Regions from separate parts of the Halomonas sp. PBN3 genome, predicted to be linked through region 1. Evidence: riboswitches for the same ligand, from Rfam matches in the RefSeq annotation. Region 1 holds a riboswitch; the other holds the start of a gene.
What was found. A riboswitch is a leader RNA that binds a small molecule or an ion and turns the genes downstream of it on or off. The one in region 1 is predicted to bind thiamine pyrophosphate.
Positions count from the first base shown of each region.

Region 2: linked by a shared signal. The riboswitch ahead of thiC (phosphomethylpyrimidine synthase ThiC) and the one ahead of thiM (hydroxyethylthiazole kinase) in region 1 are both predicted to bind thiamine pyrophosphate.

Region 1 is NZ_AXCA01000112.1:38,096-45,717, reverse strand. Features, by position in the region: gene Q673_RS24225 (L-serine ammonia-lyase) at 1-963, shown strand, start outside; gene Q673_RS24220 (sulfite exporter TauE/SafE family protein) at 1,139-1,900, shown strand; gene Q673_RS24215 (D-alanyl-D-alanine carboxypeptidase) at 2,035-3,441, shown strand; gene Q673_RS24210 (DMT family transporter) at 3,549-4,424, shown strand; gene thiE (thiamine phosphate synthase) at 4,432-5,049, opposite strand; gene thiM (hydroxyethylthiazole kinase) at 5,039-5,860, opposite strand; TPP riboswitch at 5,893-5,991, opposite strand; gene Q673_RS24195 (hypothetical protein) at 6,065-6,325, opposite strand; gene Q673_RS24190 (DUF3413 domain-containing protein) at 6,523-7,622, shown strand, end outside.
Region 2 is NZ_AXCA01000163.1:196,570-204,191, reverse strand. Features, by position in the region: gene tenA (thiaminase II) at 12-680, shown strand; TPP riboswitch at 766-875, shown strand; gene thiC (phosphomethylpyrimidine synthase ThiC) at 955-2,844, shown strand; gene Q673_RS29650 (sugar phosphorylase) at 2,967-4,742, shown strand; gene Q673_RS29645 (glycosyl transferase) at 4,805-6,025, opposite strand; gene Q673_RS29640 (HAD-IIB family hydrolase) at 6,022-6,942, opposite strand; gene Q673_RS29635 (porin family protein) at 7,178-7,622, opposite strand, start outside.

The sequences.
Region 1 (7,622 bases):
CGCAATACCTACTACTCGGTGGGGGGCGGCTTCGTCATCGACGAGGCGCAGTCTGACGAGGGGGTGCTGGACACCGATCACACCGAGATCCCCTACGACTTCCAGACCGGCGACGAGCTGCTGCGCATGTGCCGGGAGAGCGGGCTACGGATCAGCGAGCTGATGCTGGAAAACGAGAAGGCGTGGCGCAGCGAGGACGAGATCCGCAAGGGACTCTGCGAGATCTGGCAGGCCATGAAGGCCTGCGTGGAGAAAGGGCTGGAAGCGGAAGGAGTACTGCCCGGTGGGCTCAACGTCCGCCGTCGCGCCCGCTCGCTGCACCAGCGCCTGCTGGACAGCCGCGACGACGACTCCCTGATCGCCACCACCATGTCGGCCATGGACTGGGTCAACCTCTATGCCCTGGCGGTCAACGAGGAGAACGCCGCCGGTGGGCGCATGGTCACCGCCCCCACCAACGGTGCCGCGGGCATCATCCCGGCGGTGCTCCACTACTACATGCACTTCCGCAAGGGCGCCTGCGAGCGTGACGTGGTGGACTTCCTGCTGGCCGCCGCCGCCGTGGGCATCCTGTGCAAGAAGAACGCCTCCATCTCCGGTGCCGAGGTGGGTTGCCAGGGGGAGGTGGGCTCGGCCTGCGCCATGGCCGCCGCCGGCCTCACCGAGGTGATGGGCGGCACCATCGACCAGGTGGAGAACGCCGCCGAGATCGGCCTGGAGCACAACCTGGGGCTGACCTGCGACCCGGTGGGCGGCCTGGTCCAGGTGCCCTGCATCGAGCGCAACGCCATCGCCTCGGTGAAGGCGATCAACGCCGCCCAGATGGCGCTGCGCGGCGACGGCCAGCACTTCATCTCGCTGGACAAGGTGATCCGCACCATGCGTGACACCGGCGCCGACATGCAGGAGAAGTACAAGGAGACCTCCAGGGGCGGCCTGGCCGTCAGCGCCATCGAGTGCTGAGTGCCCCTGGACCGGTCCCCCCTTCCATCCCCAGTGGGAGAGATCAGGCTCGGCGCTGGGGCGGTGGGTAACTCGGTAGGCCTGGCCGCCTCGGGTCGAGCAGGCGGAGACGAGATTTCCCGTTGATCTCTCGCTACCCTAGGGCGCTGCCATTCGCTCCTGCAGGACCCTCCCGATGCTGCTGCTCGACTTGCTCTCCCCGCTCTCCGCCGGCATCAACCTGCTGCTGGTCCTGATCTCGGTGTTCACCTCCGCCTTCACCGCGGCGGTGGGGGTCGGGGGTGGCCTGCTGCTGATCATGGCGCTGGCCCAGGTGATGCCGGCGGCGGCGCTGATCCCGGTGCACGGCATGGTGCAGACCGGCTCCAACGTGGGGCGGGTCGTGCTCACCTGGCGCCACGTCGACCGCACGGTGATCGCCGCCTTCCTACCCGGCGTGGTGCTGGGTGCCCTGGTCGCGAGCTGGCTGCTGGTGCGCCTGCCCGCCGGAGTGCTTGAGCTATGCATCGCCGCCTTCGTGCTCTACAGCTGCTGGGGGCCGGGGCTGCCCCGGCGTGCCCTGGGGCGCGTCGGGGTGCTGCTGGCCGGCGCCCTGACCACATTGCTCTCCAGCCTGGTGGGCGCCAGCGGGCCCATGGTGGCGGCCTTCATCAAGCAGGGGCAGAGCGACCGGCTGGCCAAGGTCGCCACCTTCTCGGCCTGCATGAGTGCCCAGCACCTCACCAAGGCCTTCGTGTTCGGCATGGCCGGCTTCGTGTTCCACGACTGGCTGGGTCTGATGCTGGCCATGGTGGCCTCGGGCTTCGTCGGCACCTGGCTAGGCCTGCGCCTGCTGCGGCGCCTCTCTGAGCATCGCTTCGATACCCTGTTCAAGTGGGCCCTGACGTTGCTGGCGCTGCGCCTGGTGTGGCTGGGGGCCTCCCGCCTGGCGGGCTAGAAGGGCAGGCGAATCGTGGAATTTTTGCCGCCACGCCCTGTACAGCGGCGCCATGCGGGCCATAATGCGGGAAGACGCCCCATCAAAAGCGTTATCGAGCACAGCACTATCGGGACATTCGAGGGAGCAAGCGTATGGTGACCGCGATCCAGGCCGTTGGCCGCTCACGGCTGTTGGCGTTCGGGCTGCTGGTGAGCCTGGCGGTGCTGCTGGCCACGGCGGCGCAGGCCAATCCCAAGTATGCGGCCATCGTCGTCGACGTGGAGAGCGGCGAGATCCTCCACGCCGCCAACGCCGAGGAGACCCGCTACCCGGCCTCGCTGACCAAGATGATGACCCTCTACCTGCTGTTCGAGGCGCTGGAAGGGCGCAGCATAAGCCTCGACCAGCCGCTGCCGGTCTCCTCCTATGCCGCTTCCAAGCCCGCCTCCAAGCTCTACGTGAAGGCCGGCTCGACCATTCCGGTGGAGACCGCCATCCAGGCGCTGATCATCAAGTCGGCCAACGACGTGGCGGTGGTGGTGGCCGAGGCCCTCGGCGGCAGCGAGAGCCACTTCGCCCGCATGATGACCGCCAAGGCCCGCGAGCTGGGCATGCACGACACCACCTTCCGTAATCCCCACGGCCTGCCCGACGCCGGCCAGACCACCACCGCCCGCGACATGGCGACCCTGTCGCTGCGCCTGATGCAGGATTTCCCCCAGTACTACCACTACTTCTCGCGCACCCGCTTCGCCTGGAAGGGCAAGACCATCACCGGCCACAACCGCCTACTCGACAACTACCCCGGTGCCGACGGCCTCAAGACCGGCTTCATCCGCGCCTCGGGCTTCAACGTGGCCACCTCGGCGGTGCGTGATGGCCGTCGCCTGGTGTCGGTGGTGATGGGGGGCTTCACCGCCGCCTCCCGCGACGCCCATATGGCGGACCTGCTGGATCGCGGCTTCGTGCGTGCCTCGCTGTTCGGGCGCGGCGACTGGGTCGCCTCGGCGGACTTCTCCGGCGAGCGCATGAACCTCGAGCCGACGTTGCCCGCGGCGCGCCCGGTGGTGCCGTCTTCGCCGCCCGCGGTGCAGCTGGCCGCTCGCCAGGCACCGGCCGAGCGCGTCGTCGCACGCCTCGAGCCCGAGCCTCGGCTGGCCAGCCTCGAGGCCCCCGAGCCGCTGCCCCGCGCCAGCTCGGCGCTGCCGGAGACCGCCCAGGGCTCGGCCAACGACCCGATCCGTGAGCTGATCGCCCAGGCCGACGAGCCGGCGAGCCGCACCACCCAGCGCCTCGAGCCGCTGGGGCGCAGCGGCGGCTGGGGCGTCCAGGTGGGCGCCTTCAGCAACCCCGACAACGCCCGCAGCCTGGCCGGCCGCGCCGCCGACCGCCTGGCCAGCGACCTGGCCAACGCCCGGGTCGACATCCACGAGGCGCCGGGGCCCCAGCCGCTGTTCCGGGCCCGGCTGGTCAACCTCGACGAGAACCAGGCCTACCGCGCCTGCCGCAGCCTGGCACGCGACGGCATCGACTGCATGGTGGTCGGCGCCGGCATGTAGCGGTTGCCGTTCGCCTGCGAAGCTTCTAGTCTGATCCCTCTTCCCACCCCGCCGGCTCCCTGCCGGCGTGGTGGCGCCTTTGGAGGCCAGTGCCACGAGGAGACGGGATGTCGGCGTCGATCAAGGGGATCGGGTTCATGTGCCTGGGGGTGCTCTGCCTGGCCGTCGGCGACGCCATCTCCAAGTGGCTCGGCGAGGTGCACTCGCCGCTGCAGATCATCTTCTTCCGCACCCTGGTATCGCTGCCGCTGATCGCGCTGCTGGCCCACTTCGCCGGCGGCCTGCGCAAGCTGCGCACCCGGCGGCCCGGGGTGCACCTGCTGCGCGGGCTGATCTACACCGGCACCATGGGCTGCTTCGTGCTGGGCCTGACCCTGCTGCCCCTAGCCGAGGCCACGGCCATCGCCTTCGTGGCGCCGCTGTTCGTGACCCTGCTCTCGGTGCCGCTCCTCGGCGAGCGCATCGAGGGGCCGGTGCTGGCCGCCTCGCTGGTGGGCTTCGTCGGTGTGCTGATCGTGGTGCGCCCCGGTGGCGAGGCCTTCCATCCGGGGTCCCTGGTGCTGGTGGGGGCGGCGTTCTTCTATGCGCTGATGCTGATTACCGCGCGGCGCTGGGGGGCCACCGAGCACCTCTGGGCCATGGTCTTCCACATGACCCTGGTGCCCTTCGTGATCACCGGGCTGCTGCTGCCCTGGGTGTGGCAGGCGCCGCTGCCGTGGCACTGGCTGGGCTTCCTCGGCTCGGGGCTGTTCGGGGTGGGGGCCACCGCCTTCATCACCCTGGCCTTCCGCCATGCCCCGGCGGCCATCGCCGCCCCTTTCGACTACACCGCCATGCTCTGGGCGGTGGTGCTGGGCTGGTGGTTCTGGGGCGAGATGCCGGACCTCTGGGTGTTCGTGGGCAGCGCCCTGATCATCGGCAGCGGACTGGCCATCGCCTATCGCGAGGGGCGCACCTCGCTCAAGCGCCGCCCCACCGCCTGAGCCGACCTCAGCCCCGCGGGCCGAAGGCGCGCGCCGCCGCCTCGGGGTCCGGCATGCCGCAGATCGCCGAGATCACCGCCAGGCCCTGGGCGCCGGCCTGGCGTGTCGCCGCCACGTGCTCCGCCTTGAGCCCGCCGATGGCCACGCCGGGCAGGGGGCTCGCCGCCGCCAGGGTGGCCAGTCCCGCGAAGCCCAGCGGCTCGGCGTGGTCGTGCTTGCTGGGGGTGGCGAACACCGGGCCGAGCCCCAGGTAGTCGAGGCGCTCGGCGTCGATGCGCGCCAGCTGCTCCAGGGTCTGCACCGAGAGGCCGAGGATCGCCTGCTCCCCCAGCACCGCCCGGGCCTCGGCCACCTCGCCGTCGTCCTGGCCGATATGCAGGCCGTCGGCGCCGCTCTCCACCGCCACGGCCAGGCGGTCGTTGATGATCAGCGGCACGCCGCTGCCGGCCAGTGCCGCCTTGAGCCGCCGCGCCTGGTCGATCAGCTCGCCGTCCGCGGCGTGCTTGTCGCGCAGCTGGACCACCGTGGCGCCGCCGCGCACCGCGGCGACGACGGTCTCCACCAGGCCGTGGCCGGCGCACAGGGCGGGGTCGGTGATCAGATAGAGGGAGAGGTCAAGGCGCATCGATCACCTCCAGGGGCGGCAGGGCAGAGAGTCGGTGTTCGTCGAGGGCATACAGCGCGTCGAGGAAGGCCACGGCGAAGCTGCCGGGGCCGGCCGCCACCTCGCCGGCCTGGCGACCCGCCTCGCCGTAGCAGGCGAGCGCCGCCACAGTGGCGGCGAAGGGATCCTCGGCCCCCACCAGGAAGGCGGCCACCACCCCGGTGAGTGCGCACCCCAGGGTGGTGACCCTTGGCATCAGCGCATGGCCGCCCGGGATACGGGCGAGGCGCCGGCCGTCGGTGACCCGGTCGACCTCGCCGGTCACCGCCACCACGGCATCAATGCGGCGGGCCAGGGCCACTGCGGCCTGCTCGGCGGCTTCGGTGGGATCGCTGCTGTCCACGCCGCGCCCACCGCTTCCCTGATGCTCCAGGGCCAGGATCTCAGAGGCGTTGCCGCGGATCACCGTGGGGCGTCGCTCCAGCAGTCGCCTGCCCGCCGCGCGGCGGTAGGCGGTGGCACCCACCGCCACCGGGTCCAGCACCCAGGGCCTGCCCGCCAGCCGTGCGGCCGCGGCGGCCTCCTCCATGGCCTCGACCCAATGGGGGGAGAGGGTGCCGATATTCACCGTCAGGGCATCGGCGAGGGCGGCGAACTCGGCGGCCTCCTCGCGGGCATGCACCATGGCCGGCGAGGCGCCCAGGGCCAGCAGCACGTTGGCCATGGGGTTCATGGCCACCAGGTTGGTGATGTTATGAATCAGGGGTGCGCGCTCGCGCAGGCGAGCGAGATGGGCGGCGGGGTCGATCGGGCCGCGGGTGGCGGTGGTCATCGTTCCTCCCGGGCGCGGGAGGTGCAGGCGGCGGGGCGGGCTGCACGACTCCCTACGCCGGCATGATCCGGGTCAGGTTCCAAGGGTGCGTCTCAGCCACGGCGATTGCCGCGGCGCCCCTGTCGTCGAGCCACACTATCCACGTCCCGGGGAGGACTGTAAAGGCCGAGCAATGCCTCTGGCGAGGCGCTCGAGCAGCGAGGTTCATGCCATCACATGGAAGCCCGCCAGGGTGATCAGGCTGGCCAGTACCAGGCTGTTGACGGTGTCCCGTGCTTCCTCGTCTTGCCAGCGCTCGGGGGTGAGCAGGACCAGCGCCAGGGTGCCCAGAGCAGCAAGCCCCAGCGGCAGCTCGATGGGTTCCCAGCCGGCGGCCAGCACGCCCAGGGCCAGCAACGCCAGGCCGATGAGCAGCAGCGGCACGATGGCGCGATTCTCGGCGACGAGGGTGTCTGCGAGTGTCATTATCGGACTCCGGGTCATGGTGTTGCCTCGGGTTGCGGCGGTATCAGCATGCACCATGACTGTGGCGCGCCTTCCTTAAGGATTGCTTAAGGTGGCATGACCAGAGTGTGACGGCGCCGATCCCGGTACCTTTCCACCACCCGACAGGCCGTGTATCGCGGCTTGGTGTCGGGCCCTTTCATGATCGTGGTCATCACATGCTTGCATCCCTTCTCCATCGCTGGCGCTGGCTGGGCGCCTGGACCCTGGCCAACCTGCTGCTCGCCTGGCTGATCAGTCTGCGCTACCTCCCCTACATGGCCCCCGAGGGCGCCGAGCAGTGGGGCTACCTGCTGCTGGTGTTCCTCGGCCATATCGGGCTTCTGGTGTGGCTGGGGGCCTTGCCGCTGCTGCTGCTGGCCCCGCTGCTTCGGGCGCCCTGGCTGTGGCTGGTCACCACCCTGTGGGCCGGCCTGTTGCAACTGGTGCTGCTGCTCGACACCTTCGTCTACGCCCAGTACCGCTTCCACCTCAGCGGTTTCATCCTCGATCTGCTGGTCAACGCTGGCGGCGACGTCTTCAGCTTCTCCTGGCTGGCCTGGGCCCTGGCCATCGGCGGTGTGCTGGCGATGCTGGCGCTGCAGGGGGCCCTGGGGTTATGGCTCAAGCGGCGCCCACTGTCGCGGCCGGTGCTGCCGGCACTCGCCCTCGGCCTGCTGGCCCTGCTCGGGGTGCATGGCTGGCACGCCTGGGCCGACGCCCACTACGACCGCGACATCACCGGCATGACTCGCCATGTGCCGCTGTTCTATCCCGCTACCGCCAAGCGCCTGTTCGTCAAGCGGGGCTGGGTCGACCCCCAGGCGGTGCGCGACCGGGTGGAGCTGGAGGCGGCCGAGGGCAAGGCCCATGACCTGGCCTATCCCTCGGCGCCGCTGAGCTGCTCGCCGGCGGCCGCGCCCCACAACCTGCTGCTAGTGGTGCTGGACAGCGTGCGCCACGACCTGCTGACCCCCGAGGTGATGCCCAACCTGAGTCGCTACGCCGGTCGCCCAGGCTGGTACCGGGCCGCCGAGCACTTCAGTGGGGGCAACTCCACCAAGGCGGGGGTGTTCAGCCTCTTCTACGGCCTGCCGGTCACCTACTGGGATGCCTTCACCGGCGGCCAGACGCCGCCGGTGCTGATGGAGAAGCTCGAGGCCGCCAACTATCGTTTCCAGGTGCTCTCCTCGGCGACCCTGGTGAGCCCCGCCTTCGACCGCAACGTCTTCGCCGGCCTTGAGGACGTCTCGCTGACCCCGGCCCAGGGCGAGCCCTG
Region 2 (7,622 bases), on a different contig from region 1:
CGGAGACGACCATGGGCTATCGCTTCCAGGACCTTACCGCCGCCTGCCACGACGACTGGCGTGCCTATATCGAGCATGACTTCGTGCGCCAGCTCGCCGACGCCACCCTCGAGCAGGAGGCCTTCCGCCACTACCTCAAGCAGGACTACCTCTTCCTGGTCCACTTCGCGCGCGCCTACGCCCTGGCCGCCTACAAGAGCCGCACCCTCGACGACCTGCGTCAGGCCCATGAGGGGCTCAAGGCGATCGTCGACCTGGAGCTGGGGCTGCACGTGGGCTACTGCCGCGAGTGGAGCATCTCCGAGGAGTCGCTGGCCGAGCTGCCCGAGGCCCGCGCCACCATGGCCTATACCCGCTACGTGCTGGATACCGGCAACCGCGGCGACCTGCTCGACCTGCACGTGGCCCTGGCCCCCTGCCTGGTGGGCTACGGCGAAATCGCCGACTGGATCAACGCCCGCGCCGGCACGGTCCGCGGCAATGCCAACCCCTATGACGCCTGGATCGCCATGTACGAGAGCGAGGCGTTCCAGGCCGCCCGCCGCGCCGAGGAGGCCTGGCTCGACGCCCGCCTCGCCGATGTCACCCCGGCGCGCTTCGCCGAGCTCACTCAGGTGTTCCGCGACGCCACCCGGCTCGAGATCGACTTCTGGCAGATGGGACTGGACCGCGCCGACTGAAGCACTGGCCCCATCATCATGCGCCCGCTGGCTCTGGTCAGGCCGACGGGCAGCGTCACACTGGTGGCCGAAAGGTCGCCCGACCACTCGCTTGACGGGGTGCCGTTACCGACGGCTGAGATCATGCGCCCAAGCATGGATCCCGTTGAACCTGAACTGGCTAGGACCAGCGTAGGGATCAAGCGACACGCCGCCCGGTACAGCACACGGCGGCCCCTGTCCCTCCCACCTGTCCTCCCTGACAACACCACAATCCCCTGGGGAGACCGACATCATGAGCAAGACCGCCCACTTCCTCGCCGACACCGCCAGGGTCGACGAGGCCGCCATCCAGCCGCTGCCCGGCTCGCGCAAGGTCTATGTCGAGGGCTCGCGCCCCGATATCCGCGTGCCCTTCCGCGAGATCGCGCTGTCGCCGACCAAGACCTCCGGCAGCGACGAAGAAAACCCGCCGCTGCTGGTCTACGACACCTCCGGCCCCTACACCGACCCCGAGGCCGAGATCGACCTGCGCCGCGGCCTGCCCGAGCTGCGCCGGGCATGGATCGATGAACGCGGCGACACCGAGTGGCTCGACGGTCCGACCTCCGAATACGGACGGCGCCGGGCCAACGACCCGATGCTCGCCAACCTGCGCTTCGATCTGACCCGCACCCCGCGCCGCGCCAAGGCAGGGAAGAACGTCACCCAGCTCCACTACGCCCGCCAGGGGATCATCACCCCGGAGATGGAGTTCATCGCCATTCGCGAGAACCAGCGCCGCCAGGCGCTGGGTACCGCCGATGTCGAGCGCATCCTCGGCCACCAGCATCCGGGCCAGGGGTTCGGCGCCCGCCTGCCCGAGGAGATCACCCCGGAGTTCGTGCGCGACGAGGTGGCCGCCGGCCGGGCCATCATCCCCTGCAACATCAACCACCCGGAGTCGGAGCCGATGATCATCGGCCGCAACTTTCTGGTGAAGATCAACGGCAACCTGGGCAACTCGGCGGTCACCTCCTCCATCGAGGAGGAAGTCGACAAGATGACCTGGGGCATCCGCTGGGGCGCGGACACCATCATGGACCTCTCCACCGGGCAGAACATCCACGAGACCCGCGAGTGGATCATCCGCAATGCCCCGGTGCCCATCGGCACCGTGCCGATCTACCAGGCCCTGGAGAAGGTCAACGGCGTGGCCGAGAACCTCACCTGGGAGGTGTTCCGCGACACCCTCATCGAGCAGGCCGAGCAGGGCGTCGACTACTTCACCATCCACGCCGGCGTCTTGCTACGCTACGTGCCGCTGACCGCCAAGCGGGTCACCGGCATCGTCTCCCGGGGCGGATCGATCATGGCCAAGTGGTGCCTCTTCCACCACCAGGAGAGCTTCCTCTATACCCACTTCGAGGAGATCTGCGAGATCTGCAAGCGCTACGACGTCGCCTTCTCGCTGGGCGACGGCCTGCGCCCGGGCTCGGTGGCCGACGCCAATGACGAGGCGCAGTTCGCCGAGCTCGAGACCCTGGGCGAGCTGACCCGCATCGCCTGGAAGCACGACGTCCAGGTGATGATCGAGGGCCCGGGCCACGTGCCCATGCACCTGATCAAGGAGAACATGGACAAGCAGCTCGAGGCGTGCCACGAGGCGCCCTTCTATACGCTCGGCCCGCTGACCACCGACATCGCCCCCGGCTACGACCACATCACCTCCGGCATCGGGGCGGCGATGATCGGCTGGTACGGCTGCGCCATGCTCTGCTACGTGACCCCCAAGGAGCACCTGGGCCTGCCCAACAAGGACGACGTCAAGACCGGCATCATCACCTACAAGATCGCCGCCCACGCCGCCGACCTCGCCAAGGGCCACCCGGCCGCCCAGCGCCGCGACAACGCGTTGTCCAAGGCGCGCTTCGAGTTCCGCTGGGAGGACCAGTTCAACCTGGGCCTCGATCCGGACACCGCCCGCGAGTACCACGACGAGACCCTGCCCAAGGACTCCGCCAAGGTGGCCCACTTCTGCTCCATGTGCGGGCCGAAGTTCTGCTCCATGAAGATCAGTCAGGAGGTGCGAGACTATGCTCGGGATAACGGCCTCGATGGCGATCAGGAGGCGGTGATGAAGGGCATGGAGGAACAGGCGGAGAAGTTCCGGGAGACCGGCAGCCGGCTCTACCAGGAGGTGTGATGCCTCCACCGCCCACCTGAACGGATCTCGCCGGCCCCCGGGCCGGCGAGCTGCGTCAGCGGATGCCGCCAGGCTGGCACGGGCCCTGCATGGCTTAGGGGTCGCCACGAGGAGACCCGGCCATGTCAGACCGCCCCCCCTTCACCCCCTCCGTCGCCGTCTCGCTGGACGCCGAGGCCTTCCGCCGCCGCGCCCACGGCCACCTGGCCTTCCTCTACGGCCCGCGCGCCGACGAGGTGCTGCGCCGGCTGCTCACCCTGCTGGCCCATCAGGCCCCGCCCCTCCCCGACACCCCCGATGCGCCACTCTGGAGCGAGCGCGACCAGTGGCTGATCAGCTATGGCGACAGCCTGCTGGAGGAGAGCCGCGCGCCCCTGGCGGTGCTGGACGACTTCCTGGAGACGCGCCTGGCGGAGACCTTCAGCGGCGTGCACCTGCTGCCCTTCTTCCCCTGGAGCAGCGACGACGGTTTCTCGGTGATCCACTACCGCGAGGTCGCCGACGACCTCGGCGACTGGTCCCATGTGCGCGCTCTGGCCGGGCGACACGACCTGGCGGTGGACCTGGTGCTCAACCACGTCTCCCGGGAGTCGCTGTGGTTCGTCGACTACCTGACCGGCAGCCATCCGGGGCGCGACTACTTCATCGAGATGGACCCGGAGACCGACCTCTCGGCGGTGGTGCGACCGCGCAGTTCGCCGCTGCTGGTAGCGGTGCCCACGCGGCGGGGCACCCGCCACCTCTGGGCGACCTTCTCCGAGGACCAGATCGACCTCGACTTCGCCAACCCCGACGTGCTGCTGGAGTTCATCGGCATCCTGCTCTTCTACCTCGGCCAGGGCGCCCGGGTGATCCGGCTCGACGCCATCGCCTACCTGTGGAAGGTGGTCGGCACCCCCTGCATCCACCTGCCCCAAACCCACGAGGTGGTGCGGCTGCTGCGCGCGGTGGTCGACCACGTGGCACCGGGCACCCTGCTGCTCACCGAGACCAACGTGCCCCATCGCGAGAACCTCAGCTACCTGGGTCTCGATCGCGTTGCCGACGAACATCTCCCCGACGAGGCGCACCTGGTCTACCAGTTCCCGCTGCCACCGCTGCTGCTGCACACCCTGACCAGCGGCGAGGCGGGCACCCTGGCGGCCTGGCTTAAGAGCCTGCCGAGCCTGCCGCCCGGCTGCAGCTTCCTCAACTTCACCGCCAGCCACGACGGCATCGGCGTGCGTCCGCTGGAGGGCTGGCTTCCCCCGCACGAGATCGAGGCGCTGCTGGAGCTGATGCACCGTTTCGGCGGTTTCGTCAGCATGCGCAGCCGCAACGACGGCAGCGACAGCCCCTACGAGATCAACATCACCTGGTTCGACGCCATGAAGGGGACGCGGCGCGGGCCGGATCCCTGGCAGGTGCAGCGCTTCCTGTGCGGCCAGCAGCTGATGCTTGGCCTGCAGGGCATCCCCGCGCTCTACCTCCACGTGCTGACGGGAACCCTCAACGATCTGGAGGGGGTGGAGCGCAGCGGACGCCTGCGCTCCATCAACCGGCGCCGCTGGCACCGCGACGAGCTGGAGCTGCTGCTGGACAGCCCCGATACGCCGACCCGGATGGTCTTCGAGGCGCTGACCCGCCGGCTGGCGGTGCGCCGCCGCGAGCCCTGCTTCCACCCCGACGCCTCCCAGCGGGTGCTGGAGACCCCGCGCGAGCTGCTGGCGCTGGAGCGCGGCCCGCTGCCCGACGGGCGTCGCCTGCTGGCGATCCACAACGTCACCGACGCCCCCCAGCCGCTGGCGCTGCCAGCCCTGGCCGAGGGTGACTGGTTCGACCTGCTGGAGGAAGCCCCTTGGGCGCCAGTGGCGAGCCTGGCGCCCTATCGCTGCCTGTGGCTGGTGCAGGCGCCCTGAGCGATGGCCGCCTCATACGCGGTTCATTGGGCGACAGGCCTTATCGCCATGCGCCAACCCGGCTACACCTCCCCGCGGTTATCGGCCTCCACGGCGTCGTGGAGCCGCTCCGGCAGGTCCGGGATCGCCGAGCGCACCCGGTTCCAGCTGGGGATGAAAGGGCGCTCGCCGGGGTTGTCGAGGAAGGCGCTACCGGCCTCCAGCAGGTTGGCGGCGAACAGCTCCACCGCCCGCTCCTCGCCATGGCGATCCAGCGAGAGGCCGTTCATTCGTGCGTCGTGGTCGTAGGCCTCGATCAGGTCCAGGGCCAGGCGGTAGTAGGTGGCCTTGAGGGTGCGGAAGCCCTCGGCGCTGAAGGTCACCCCCTGGGTGGCCAGCTTGCGATAGAGCGCCTTGGCGATGTCCAGGCTCATGCGGTTGAGCCCGCCCGAGGGGTCGTCGGCGGAGACCGGCTGGTGCTTGTGGTCGTAGGCGTCGGCCAGGTCCACCTGACAGAGCCGCTTGGTGGAGTGGTTGCGGTGCACCTCGGAGAGCACGCCAATCTCCAGGCCCCAGTCGGCGGGGATGCGGATGCCGTCGAGCACCTCGGCGCGCATGGAGAACTCCCCCGAGAGCGGGTAGCGGTAGCTGTCCAGGTACTCCAGGTAGGGCAGCGGGCCATGCATCGCCTTGAGCGCCCGCAGCAGCGGGGTGACCATCAGCCGTGCCACCCGCCCGTTGAGCCGCCCCTCGGCGATGCGTGGGTAGTAGCCCTTGCAGAACTCGTAGTTGAAGTGGGGATGGGCCACCGGGTAGAAGAGCCGCGCCAGCAGGCCGCGATCGTAGGTGAGGATATCGCAGTCGTGCAGCGCCACCACGGCGCCGCGCCCGGAGGCCTGGACGAAGCCGGCGCAGTACCAGACGTTGCGCCCCTTGCCGGGCTCCCGGGGCGAGAGGCCGTGCTCCTCCAGCTCGGCATCCAGGGCGCGCAGGCGCGGGCCATCGTTCCAGAGGATGCGATGGCGCTGGGGCAAGCGGGCGAAGAACTCCCGCGCGTGTCGGAACTGCGCGCGGTCGGCCCGGTCCAGGCCGATCACCACCTCGGCGAGGTAGGGCACCTCGGCAAGCGCCGTGACGATGCGCTCCAGAGCCGGCCCCTCCAGCTCGGAGTAGAGCGAGGGCAGGATCAGGCTCATCGGGCGGCGGCGCGAGAAGCCCACCAGGTCCGCCTCCAGGGCCTCCAGCGGGCGCCGGGTCAGGTTGTGGAAGTCGGTGATGATGCCGTTCTGGTGGAAGTCGCTCATGCCGTCGCCCTCCTGGCCCCGTCATCGCCGGCGTGGCTCACCGCCGGCCCCGGCCGGCGGTCGGCTCGCCCCCACCAGTGGGCCACCCCCTCGGCCCAGCCGGCGGGACCGGTCGCCGCGCTGCGGTAGAGCGCCGGCTGGTCGGGCTCGACCACCAGGCCATGGCAGCCGCGTATCACCACCGCCTGGTCCACCGCCTCGAGCATGGGGATGTCGTTGGGACCGTCGCCCAGCGCCAGGGTCAGCGGACGGCGGCCGCGCAGCGCCTGGAAGCGCTCCACCAGCCAGGCCACGGCGCTGCCCTTGTGGGCCTCGCCGGTGGCATGCCAGAAGCGCCCGCCGCGCACCAGCCGCAGGCCGTCGCCGGCCAGCCCCGCGCGCAGCGCCTCGAGCCCGGCCTCGTCGTCCTGCCACACCAGCGGCTCGCTGCCCTCGCGCATGCGCGCCAGCCGTGCCTCGGCCTCGGGGAGCCCGGTGAAGTCGACCAGCTCCTCAAGCGACATCGCGCTGATGGGGGTGAAGACCACGCCCAGTCGCGCCTGCCACACCGCCAGGCGCTTGCGAATGAAGCCGATGTCCATGCCCAGGGTACGGATCGCCAGGCCATCGGGGCCGGGACGATCGATGCGCGCATGGCACCAGGCCGGCGGCAGGCCGACCACGGCGCCGTTCTCGGCGACGAACGGGGTATCGGTCAGGTCCATCGCCTGGCGCAGCGGCATGATCTCGCTGCGGGTCTTGCTGGTCACCGGGATCACCGGCACCCCCAGCCGCCGCAGGCTCACCAGCCAGGGCCGGGCGGGCGACCAGTCATAGCGGTGGTGATCGAGCAGCGAGCCGTCCAGGTCGCTGAACAGCAGTCGCGGCGTCAGGGCCGCATCGAGGCCGGCGTCCGGCGTGAGGCGTGGATCGGTCATGACAGCTCCCGGGCGGTCGACTGGGGCACATGCCCCTCACTGCTGATGCACAGGACATGCCAGCTCGCACAGGGCGTGCCAGCCTGCCGTTCCGGGCGGATCGGCAGCGCAGGCCGCGGAGAACCAGGCGGCGACGCCCCGCGGCCGCACCATGACGGTGCACGACTGCACCAACGCAAGGCGCCCCGAGGCGAAGAGCCTCGGGGCGCCGGATCACAAGCCTCGGGAGGCGGGGTCAGAAGCGATAGCGCACGCCGACGCTGGCGGCGTCGAAGTCGTACTGGTCCTCGTCGAGGTAGCGCATGTAGTCCGCGCCCAGCGAGAGGTTGGGGGCAACGTCGAACTCGGCGCCGGCGCCGTAGGAGAAGCCGGATTCGCTGTCCACGTCGAAGTCGACATCGGTCATGCCGGCCAGGCCATAGAGGCGGAACTCCCGGGAGACCGGCAGGATGCCCTTGGCATAGAGGCCGGCCAGGGAGTCCAGCTCCACGCCGCCGTCGGAGCCGCCACCTCCGAGGTGGCCCTCCACGGCGAAGTAGTCGTTAAACTTCAGTCCGCCATTGAGGCGCAGGCCGGTGCCGTCGCGGCTGTCGGCACGACCGTCGGGGTCGAGCTCCCAGAATATGGCGTCGCCGCCCACATAGCCCTGGGGATAGGGGGGCTGCTGGGCCTGGGCAGCG